Regions from separate parts of the Oceaniserpentilla sp. 4NH20-0058 genome, predicted to be linked through region 2. Evidence: predicted binding sites of a transcription regulator. Region 2 holds the regulator's gene; each other region holds the start of a gene.

Region 1 (3,526 bases), on a different contig from region 2:
AAAGGTACTTGGTGAGTGCAAAGATAGCGCCCCCATTCGATGAGTCCTCGGGGGAAATGGCGACGAAACATAGCTTCGACAATTTGGGCTGTGCGGTAATCGGTTTTCTTTAGGACCAAAAAGATTAAGTCACTACGGCGAGATTCAAACTCAGCCATTTGGCAGGGTATTCTAGCGGCTCGAATTAAATAGGCCACTTGGTAGGCTGTTTCACGCTTCATCAGAAGCAACCAATAACGACTGCGCATGATTTCAACGGTACGCATATCCACATGCTGGATTTCGATATCGGCTTTAACGGTTAAGTCTCGGCCTTTGTCTCGGCAGTGCTGGAGCAATGATGCAAATTTCCTAGGCTCTTCTTCATTGCAGTAATAGTAGCGGCCATCCCATTCTCGGTAGGCGAAAGGGTGGTGCATGGATTTATCGCCAAACACTTCGGCGGTCAGTTGGTCGTAATGCTCAGCGTGGTGCTTGGGTATGTCTTTACATTCGTTTTCGGAGTATTCCAAAATATCGCCATAATCATAGTCAATAATGCTGGATTTTACTGCGGTGATATTTTTCATGGAGAGATAGCGTTTAAAGCGCTTTGTTCTGTAGATTTTTCGTAATAGCTGGCTTAGATCCTTCCATTGAGGCCCTGCTTTCTCAAGGGAGTCAGCGGCGGCATTATTGGTATCAGCCACAGATAGCCAGCGATGGGCTAGAAAGCTTTTAGGGTTGATGTCACCCAGCATTTCCATGGGCATTTCAGAAACATAGCGTACACAATACCAAACAGGGAACATCTTCTGTAGCAACAGATTGGCCCATGTTTCGATATCCACAGGGCCTATTTTTGACTTTTTCGATCCGGCTGGGCCGGGCAATTTGGCATTACTCATAGGTGTGATACATCTTCCATTCTACTTCAAGTGCCGCAGGCAGCCGATTCCTTTAGGGTAATATCGGCTAATTACTCGACAACTTTAATGAACTCTGCTTTAAAACTAAGTAACCCATTCATAAAGTATAGGGGAAAAATATGGCTTCTCCTCAGGATGAACCCAAACCTAAGTACATGTGTTTGAAAGGAAAAACGCAGTTTGAAATGGCTCAGGCTATTGATGAGGCGCTGGCCCAAGCAGAGCGGAACTGTGATCAAAATGTGGAGCAGGTTGCTTATCAGCTATGGTATGAGCAATTTGAGCAAAAACTACAGGAAGTGTTGAATATTTCTCATGAATCCATGCCGACAGGTGATGTCAATTCAGCTCAGGATTTCCGATGTTTTTGCTTAAAGCTACTGAAAATGGTTGATGCTATTAATGTAGTTAAAGTGACAACGGATTCAGAGGTTGTTGCCATTTTAAAGCATAGTCAGGTGGATGCGTTGGATATGCTTAAGGCTCGTAACTTGTGGCGTTTTGATTTGCAACGATCCATGCAAGAAATTCAAGGAATAGCGCTTCATGAGTGGCGACCCCAGCGAACCTTCTAAGTTTGGATACAAACCTAGATTTCGTATTCAGCAGGCCATTCTGATTTTACGCGAAGGAAAGTCCCACCCTGCGTGGCGTGAAGCAGCTTGGCACTTGATGGAGCACGCCGGTAAAGATACTCAATTACTACTTGAAGCTCAGCGAGAGTTATTGCTGGCGGCTCAACCTAAGCCTTCTTTTTTGCAGCAGTATGGCGCTTTTTTAGTTCTGAGTATTCTAGGTATAAGCTGTTTAAGTTTTGCATTTTGGGTATATATTAATAAGTTATATTGCGGTTAATATACTTTCTTGGCGTATTTTGCGGCATAATGCACGGATGAAATCTGACATTTAAATATGGCTAAGTTGAGTTGGGATGCTCGTCATTTGTTCAGTATATATGTGACTTAGCTGGGCAAATGAGATATCTGCGTATCGATTGCAAATGAGCATGCTATAACACGGTTGCATACTTGACCAATTGGTAAGTAGACGAAACCCATGCTAGCGGGATAGACTGGCCAGATGTCATTGGGTTTTAGCCCAAAACTCCTCATAACATTAACTATAAAAACAGAGGCAACATGGCAACAGTACTGATTGTGGACGATTCCGCTACTATGATGGAAGGTCATAAACGACTTCTAGAGAAACAAGGGCACACCGTACACTGGGCAGAAGATGGCCTACAAGGTGTGGAAAAAGCCACAGAATTGCTTCCTGATATCATCTTAATGGATGTGGTGATGCCGAATATGAATGGCTTTCAGGCTACTCGTAAAATCACTAAAAGCGAAAGCACTAAGCATATTCCGGTTGTAATCGTGACATCAAAAGATCAAGAAACCGATATCATGTGGGGTAAGCGTCAAGGTGCGAGCGATTACCTAATTAAGCCTGCGGATGATGATCACTTAAAGGCGACCATTGATCGATTATTAGCCACTGCATAACTTTTCATATTTAAGTATCTTTCCCGCAGTGATGTAGAGTGGATTACTCCACTCTACATTCTCAGAACTTGCCAAATTAAAAGTAAGTTTAAAAATTATAAATAATAATGCTGTTGTAGCTTAAATCGGTTTCGCTGTTGCCGTTTGGCGCGTGGTTATCATGGGTTAGATCCCACTTTAAACGCAAGCTGATGGTTGAGGTTACGCTGATAGTGACAGCATTTTGCCAAAGGCCTTTGGTATCATTCAATGCAGCCACATCTGGTTGGTAGTAAAGCGTACTGGTGTAGGTGGTGTTTTCGGTTACGTTGTTGCGGTACGTCCAATAAATATTTAAGCGTATATTCTCTTCGTTGTCTTCGGTAATGGTGCGAGCGTATTCCTCATTTTCATAGAATAACCCTAAGCCAAAGTGGTTGGCTGTTTTTAGTGTAAGGTCTGAGTTTAAGGTGTATCGAGCACCGGCACCAATCAATGAACGGCTGCGTAAATCAGTGAATAGATCTTCTTCATATTGGGTGTATATCTCGTGTCCCCAGTGATCTGTATGCTTGGTAAGGTGTCGAAGGTGGATTAAGGTTTCGTCAGAATAGACTTCCCCTTCTTCTTCAGAGTATTCGCGATTAAATAGCACAATCCATTCGTCTTTAATGTATGAGCGTATAAGCGTCATAGAAGAGCCAAGGGTAAATCCATCGCTTTCGCCCAGTTCCCCATCAAGGGTAAAGCTGATGTTGCCAGAAGTGCCAGGCTCACTACTTTTTAAGCGTTGGCTTTCAATGTTGGTGATGGCATAGGCACTGTTAGTGAGTAACAGCAGGGCAAGTATTCTAAGTAGCATCATAAATTATATTCATAAAACTTAAGCTGTAAGTTTAACATAGTTTATGCGGCGTGCATGGATTGCTCACGAGCACTGGCTAGATTGCGAATGATGTTGAGCATGTGCTGACTTTCTTTGTAATCATCTAAGACCGCGGGTTTGTCCTTTAGGGTGCTCAAGTGGGTTTCCAGTGCCGCCTCCACGTTCATGGGGCCGGTTTGTTGGTGTTGATAGGCCAGTTGAGTTAATAAGCCTTGTGCCCGTACTTGATGAGGTTGGATCAATAA
Region 2 (3,526 bases):
AAGCCAGCAGTTTAGGTGATGCATTGTCTATGCTTCTAGAGTGCAAATTAAGCTTAGCTTACAGCACAGACGGACAGCGTATCCCAGACGACTTTGACCCTGCCAATGCCAAGTACTTGGTCAAACAGGCCGTGAAAATAGCGCAACATGAACAACAATATACCCCGAATCAAGACGTGGCGGCAGGTGCTTGGTAGCGACATTACTAAGCTTTATTTGTTATATCAGGAGACTTCCTACATGGAAAAATGTCGGTTTTTAACCATATCAAACGGGGCTATTTTCGCTAATTGCACTAAGCTTTTAGATAAGGGGAGTATCTGATGCATCCAGTTCAAGTAATTGCCGTCACCGGTGGTAAAGGTGGGGTAGGTAAAAGTAATGTTTCGGTTAATCTTAGTATCGCACTGGCTGAGTTAGGTCGACGGGTGGTGTTACTGGATGCGGACTTAGGTTTAGCCAATATTGATGTGCTACTAGGCATCACCTCGAAGAATAATATAAGCAATGTACTAAGTGGCGAGGTCAGCTTACGTGATGTATTGGTTAATGGCCCAGGTGGCATTCGTATTATTCCCGCGGCTTCCGGTACACAAGAAATGGCTCAATTGGATGCAAGAGAGCATGCAGGCCTAATCAGAGCCTTTAGCTCCATATCTGATCAATTAGATGTACTGGTTATTGATACCGCGGCTGGTATCAGTGATGGCGTTGTCAGTTTCGTAAAAGCCGCGCAAGAAGCCCTGTTTGTTGTGACGGATGAGCCTACCAGTATTACCGATGCTTATGCACTCATTAAGCTATTGAATCGTGATCACGGGGTGTTTCGTTTTAGGATTTTAGCCAACATGGTGAAAACAAGCCAAGACGGCCACAACCTATTTGCCAAATTGACAAAAGTAACAGACCGATTCTTAGATGTTGCATTGCAATATGTTGGCAGTATTCCATTTGATGAAAGTGTTAAACGCTCGGTGCAAAGACAGCGAGCAGTAATAGAAGCGTACCCAAGAGCAAAGGCCTCGTTGGCCTATAAATCCTTAGCAAAAAAAGTGGACTCATGGCCATTGCCGACAACAGCAAGAGGCAACCTAGAGTTTTTTGTGGAGAGTTTAGTATCAACAGCTCGTGGATAAATAATGGCCGTAGCAAGTGGTTTAGCCATGTACACAGGTGAGCAAAATCCTAATTTTAATCATCTAATCGAAGAATATGCGCCTTTAGTTAAGCGCATAGGTCATCATCTAAAAGGGCGATTACCAGCTTCGGTACAACTGGATGATCTTGTACAGTCAGGCATGATTGGCTTGATTGAAGCTGCACGCAAATACGAACCGAGTAAAGGTGCGAGTTTTGAAACCTATGCTGGTATTCGTATTCGTGGCGCTATGCTTGATGAAATTCGTAAAGGAGATTGGGCGCCTCGGTCCGTACATCGAAACAGCCGGAAAATAGCGGATGCCATTCGATTTGTAGAATCTCAAACTGGGCGTGATGCACAAGATCATGAAGTTGCTTCTGCATTAGATATGAGCTTGGAAGAGTATCACACCCACCTCCAAGATGGCCTTGGTTCTCGGCTATTCAGCTTTGAAGACCTTTTGACCCAACCCGGTGAGCGGGAAGGGGAGCTAATCAATCACGATGATTCAGGGCCGTTTGAAGGCCTACAATCGGAGCATTTCCAAAAACAGCTTGCACAAGCCATTGGGACCCTTCCAGAAAGAGAGCAATTGGTGTTAGCCCTATATTACGATGAAGAATTAAATTTAAAAGAAATAGGAGCTGTCTTAGAAGTAAGTGAGTCACGAGTAAGCCAAATTCATAGCCAAGCGGCCCATAGATTAAGGGCTCGCTTATCTGAATGGGTAGAACAAAAGGCCTAAAGGTAGTGAATAAAGGCTGGTTAAATTACGCCTAGTCTTATATTTCACATGAACCTGCTGGATAACTTCATAACACTGGCTAGACTAAAAATAGGCAATAGAGTCATTGGCCAGGGCGCTGGGAGGTAGCTTTGGATAAAAATATGAAAATACTTGTTGTGGACGATTTCTCCACCATGAGGCGCATCATTAAAAACCTGCTCAGAGATTTGGGGTTTACCAATACTCAAGAGGCAGACGACGGCAATACCGCCTTACCCATGTTACAAAGTGGTGACTTTGATTTTTTAGTCACCGACTGGAACATGCCAGGTATGACAGGTATAGAGCTGTTGAAGCATGTACGTGAAGATGAGCGGTTGAAGTCTTTACCTGTGTTAATGGTGACAGCCGAAGCAAAACGAGACCAAATTGTGGCGGCAGCACAAGCAGGTGTAAATGGCTATGTTGTAAAACCGTTTACGGCTGCGGTACTCAAAGAAAAGATTGAAAAAATCTTTGAGCGTGTTGATGGCTGACTAGGAAGGTGTCATGGCAGAAGCAGAGCTAAAAAACTCAACATCAGAGTTTGCAAAACTGTTTTCTGAAAAAGCTAATGAGCTAATGGGTCGATTAGAACAAAATGACCTTGCAGGCGCAGTTGGCTTAATTCAGGATTTACAAAAAGTTAGGGATGAAAATCTTTATCAAGAAATCGGGCAGCTCACGCGTGCACTGCATGAGTCAATCAAGAACTTTAAATTAGATAGTAAAGTTCAAGGTGCCGGATCAGATATAGATGAAGCCCATGAAGGTTTGCAGTACGTTGTCGAAATGACAGCGAAAGCGGCAAATAAAACCATGGATAAAGTGGATGATAGTATGCCGCTATCAGAGGCGATTGCTTCTGAGGCATTTGAAATCAGACAGGAATGGACTCGTTTTTTAAATAAAGAAATGAGCGCCAAAGAATTTAGAGAATTAACTAAACGAGTTGCTCAGTTTTTAGAAAATACTGACAAGAACACCAAAAAACTCAATGCCAACTTAAGTGACATTTTGTTGGCTCAAGATTTTCAGGATTTAACCGGTCAAGTTATACAGCGCATTACCACCATGGTTACCGATGTGGAAGCAAGGCTAGTTAATTTAGTTGCAATGGCAGGCCATGTGGATCAGATGACGGGAATACAACATAAAGAAATTGTAATCCAAGATAAAGAACATGATCCTAATAAAGGGGTTGGCCCTCAATTAAATGCTGAAGAAAATGAAGATGTTGCATCAAATCAAGATGATGTGGATGATTTATTATCCAGTCTTGGTTTTTAAAGGAGCAAAGGGATGAGTTTGGACGCTGATGAAGAGATCCTCCAGGACTTCCTTGTAGAAGCAGGCGAAATATTAGAACTATTGTCAGAACAACTGGTGGATCTAGAAAATCGCCCAGATGATCATGACTTACTAAACTCTATATTCCGAGGCTTCCACACGGTAAAAGGTGGCGCAGGATTTTTGCAACTCACCCCTTTAGTTGAATGCTGCCACGTTGCAGAAAACGTATTTGATATTTTAAGAAATGGCCAACGTACAGTCACATCAGATTTAATGGATGTGGTATTGAAAGCCTTAGATACTGTTAACGAAATGTTTGACAGTGT
Region 3 (3,526 bases), 100 kb from region 2:
ATCTACCGATGTAAAATACACTTGAGATTTAGAACCATAAGAATTAGATGTAAAATCAAAAGAGTTATTAGCCCCGTTGTAATCCACGCTCACACTATAGGCTCTTTCTTTAATTGACTTAGTACTGTTTATTTGTGACTGTATTTCAGCCGCCAGCTCATCAGAAGTTGTATAACTGCCTTGGGTTAACGTTACACTGGCCGTGGTTCCATTTACATTTATTGAAAATTCATCATTCGAGTCATTGATTACAACCGGTGATAAAAAATCAAGTACACTGGCACTGCCACCTTCATAAGTACCTTGAGTTGCAATCTGCGTGATATTGATATCATAAGTACCGGGCTTTGTATTAATTGAATCATTTAAAAAGGTAATGCGATCATCGGTAACAGAGCCCTGATCAGCAAAAACACCGATTACCGCTTCACGACTTTCGTTTAACCCTTTTAAAAATAAACTTGCGTCAAATTTTAATTTGAAACTATCATTTTGATCGCTATATATACCTAATTCACTGAACGAGCGGAAATTGGTTCCTGTAATATCGCTAACCGTACTGGTTAATATACTTTTAATTTGGGTATTAATTGAGCGTAATGTGCTGTCACCTAGCAACAGGCTTCCTGTACTGGAATCTTCATCGTATTTGGTTAGATCTTTGTAAACATCCTGAAAGCTATTAAAGCCATCAATCATCGCTTGTACTTTTTCAGAGATACCAGCCACATCTGGCGCGACAGTTATACTGACATTAGTGCCAACATCTTCACCTTTTAAGCTTAATGTCACACCATCAATAACTTCTGAAATTTCGTTACTTGAACGGGTAATAGATAAACCATTTACATTTAACAGTGCATCTTCACCTTGCTGTGTTTCTGTTAAGTTGTTGGCTGGATTTTTTTGATTTTCATTATACGCAAACGCAGAAAGACCTGATGTAGCTAAAGCACCACTCGCGTCTTTGGCAATAATTTCCATACTATAGTCTTCACCTGTATCTTCACTGGTGAGCTGTAGCACATAACCACTGCCATCATTAACAATATTGGCACGTACTCCAAAATCTTCGTTATTGATAGCATCCCTTAGACCTTGAAGCGTGTTGTTACCTGAGGTGATTTCAATAGTAGCCGTACCTGCATCAGGGTTGGCCTCAAAACCATCATAGTTTGCCCCGTCATACGCAGTGGTGCCCAATGCAAACGTTAACGTGCCTAAACCTACCGCATCAGTAACACTGGTATACGATTGAGAGACTAATGAGTGAGCTTTGGCTGTGCGTTGTACTTCAACACTATAAGTGCCCGAAGGGGCTGACGAGGTTGCGGTCGCGGTTAAAATGGACTCGTCAGATGATTCAGCAGTGGTTGCACCCACGTTGCTACTATCTGATAAAGCGACAATAGTCTCAGAGAAATCATATAACTTACTTTGCACTTCACCATATGCCGATATTTTGGCATCAATAATACTTTGCTGTGTGTTTAGTCGTAACTCACCGGCTGCTTTATCAGCATTAATGATGTTTTCAACTAAATCACTGGTAAGAAGGTCTGACCCAATGCCTAGGGATTCAATAGCAGCCATGTAACCTCCGACAATCTAACACTCACATTAAGGGTTCACAAAAAGCAAAACCCGATACCCCATTTAACGGCGATATCAGGTAATACTTTAATGTTTAACTAAAAGATTTAGCTATTAAACGTCAACCTACTCATTCCTAAGTCTAGCCAACATTTTAATTGTTACCTTGTTCTTTTAGTCCTAGCTAATGTGATAGACCAAAATCAAACAATTAAACCTGCGCACTAAAAAGTAACGTTGGTTCTTCACTATTCAATTTCTTTGCCATTTCCAGCGCCGCCTCATTCGGAATCTGGCGAACCAGTTGTTCTGAATGTCGATCGTATACGCTGATCACTGTCTTTCCGCTGTCTTCATCAAGTCTAAAGTCTAAGTCTCGTTGTGTTTTCTGTACATACTCGTTTAACTTAGACACCGCCTCTTTTACCTCAACGCTCTTTGCTTCAGCTGCTGCAGTCGCGTCCTCATTTGGCAATTGCTTGCCGCTTGTGACTACTTCTGTTTCCGCTTTGGCGCTCACATCCGCTTTTGGCTTTTGTGATTGAACTTGAGGTGCTGAAGTGAGCGAGCCGGCAGTATTCACTGTCGTATTTTGCGCTTTAATTTCATTCATAATACACCTCTCATAAAGTTAGCTATCAGCTTACGCTGCCAACGGAAGGAGAATCCCTTCCGTTGGTTGACTACCTAACTTATCCGAGTAAAGAAAGCACCTGCTGTGGACCCTGGTTAGCCTGAGCAAGAATCGAGATACCAGCCTGTTGTAGCACCTGTGTACGCGATAGCTCTGCTGTTTCGGCCGCGAAATCCGCATCTTGAATACGAGAGTTTGCAGCTGCCAAGTTCTCAGAGGTAATGGCTAAGTTACTTACAGTTGATTCCATTCGGTTTTGAATCGCACCTAAGTCCGCACGTTGAGCCGCAATAGATTGCAGTGCGTTATCGATGGAGGTCAGCGCGGCTGTTGCTCCTTCGAAGGTTGAAATATCAATGTCCGTTAAGAACTGACCTTGAACCGCACCGCCGTAGCTACCTTCTGCTAAGCCTAGAGCCGCTAACTCATCCGCCCCTTCCGAGCCCGCAGCGAGAGTGAACTCACCAGCTGACTGAAGTGTGACAGTTGAATAGGTGGTTTCATAAGTCGCACTTTCAGCACTAATGCCTCGGTTAGTACCGGCTTGAGCCTCACCAAATGTCGATTCACCTATACCATCCACTGCTGCGTCTAAACCAAATATGGCACCAATTGACACATTTGAACCAGATTCATCATTTACGCCTATGGAGATATTTCGACCATCTTCGGCAGTTAAGGTTAGCGATACACCATTGTCGATCCCTTCTACACCGGTTTTACCCGCCACAGAGTTGATCACACTTAAGGCATCTGCTTTTGCGCGGTCAGTATCAATACTGCCTGCACCATCATCTTGAAGAGTAACCGTACCAGCTACATAACCATTGATGTAGATTTCCGCACTATCACCTACAGCGAATGAAGCTGTATCTACGTTTGTACCATCACCACCAACAACTTGAGTTGCATTTACGGTAGCGCTAACACCCGTTTCATCAGATACTTGATTGATTGCAGAGGCAATGGCGATACCAGAGCTTTCTTTTGAACTTGAAAGAATCTTAGTTCCGTCTGAAGCAAACTCAGCAGAGGCTTTATCCGCGTTGGTATCAGCCGCACCAATACTCACTCCGTTTATTAAAATATCGCCATTGTCGAGTCCGTTTACTCCAGCATATGCTGGCGTTTCATCATTACCAGCATAAAACTCACCACCAACGGTTGGATCGGCCAACGTCATGCTAACGGATTCACCATCTGATGATGAGAAAGCCAGTTTACCGGATAATTGCTGCTCTACGGCACCAATCAAGTTACCAGACACGTCTTCTTGTAGTGAACGGCCCTCTGCATCTG

The links. The regulator FliA, encoded in region 2, starts transcription of late flagellar genes. The targets are predictions, from matches to a motif close to CTAAAGTTNNNNNNNNNNCNGCCGATA.
Region 1: the regulator FliA is predicted to act here: its motif matches at 949-975, upstream of ABWV45_RS12530 (DUF6685 family protein).
Region 3: the regulator FliA is predicted to act here: its motif matches at 1,658-1,684, upstream of fliD (flagellar filament capping protein FliD).

Annotation. Positions count from the first base shown of each region.
Region 1 is NZ_BAABWE010000009.1:98,128-101,653, reverse strand. It holds gene ABWV45_RS12530 (DUF6685 family protein) at 1-887, opposite strand, end outside; gene ABWV45_RS12525 (hypothetical protein) at 1,028-1,483, shown strand; gene ABWV45_RS12520 (hypothetical protein) at 1,455-1,763, shown strand; gene ABWV45_RS12515 (response regulator) at 2,048-2,416, shown strand; gene ABWV45_RS12510 (DUF481 domain-containing protein) at 2,505-3,260, opposite strand; gene ABWV45_RS12505 (hypothetical protein) at 3,302-3,526, opposite strand, start outside.
Region 2 is NZ_BAABWE010000005.1:55,518-59,043, forward strand. It holds gene flhF (flagellar biosynthesis GTPase FlhF) at 1-197, shown strand, start outside; gene ABWV45_RS08255 (MinD/ParA family protein) at 324-1,136, shown strand; gene ABWV45_RS08260 (RNA polymerase sigma factor FliA) at 1,140-1,886, shown strand; gene cheY (chemotaxis response regulator CheY) at 2,030-2,404, shown strand; gene ABWV45_RS08270 (protein phosphatase CheZ) at 2,418-3,197, shown strand; gene ABWV45_RS08275 (chemotaxis protein CheA) at 3,210-3,526, shown strand, end outside.
Region 3 is NZ_BAABWE010000005.1:155,207-158,732, reverse strand. It holds gene fliD (flagellar filament capping protein FliD) at 1-1,593, opposite strand, end outside; gene ABWV45_RS08700 (flagellar protein FlaG) at 1,805-2,206, opposite strand; gene ABWV45_RS08695 (flagellin N-terminal helical domain-containing protein) at 2,286-3,526, opposite strand, start outside.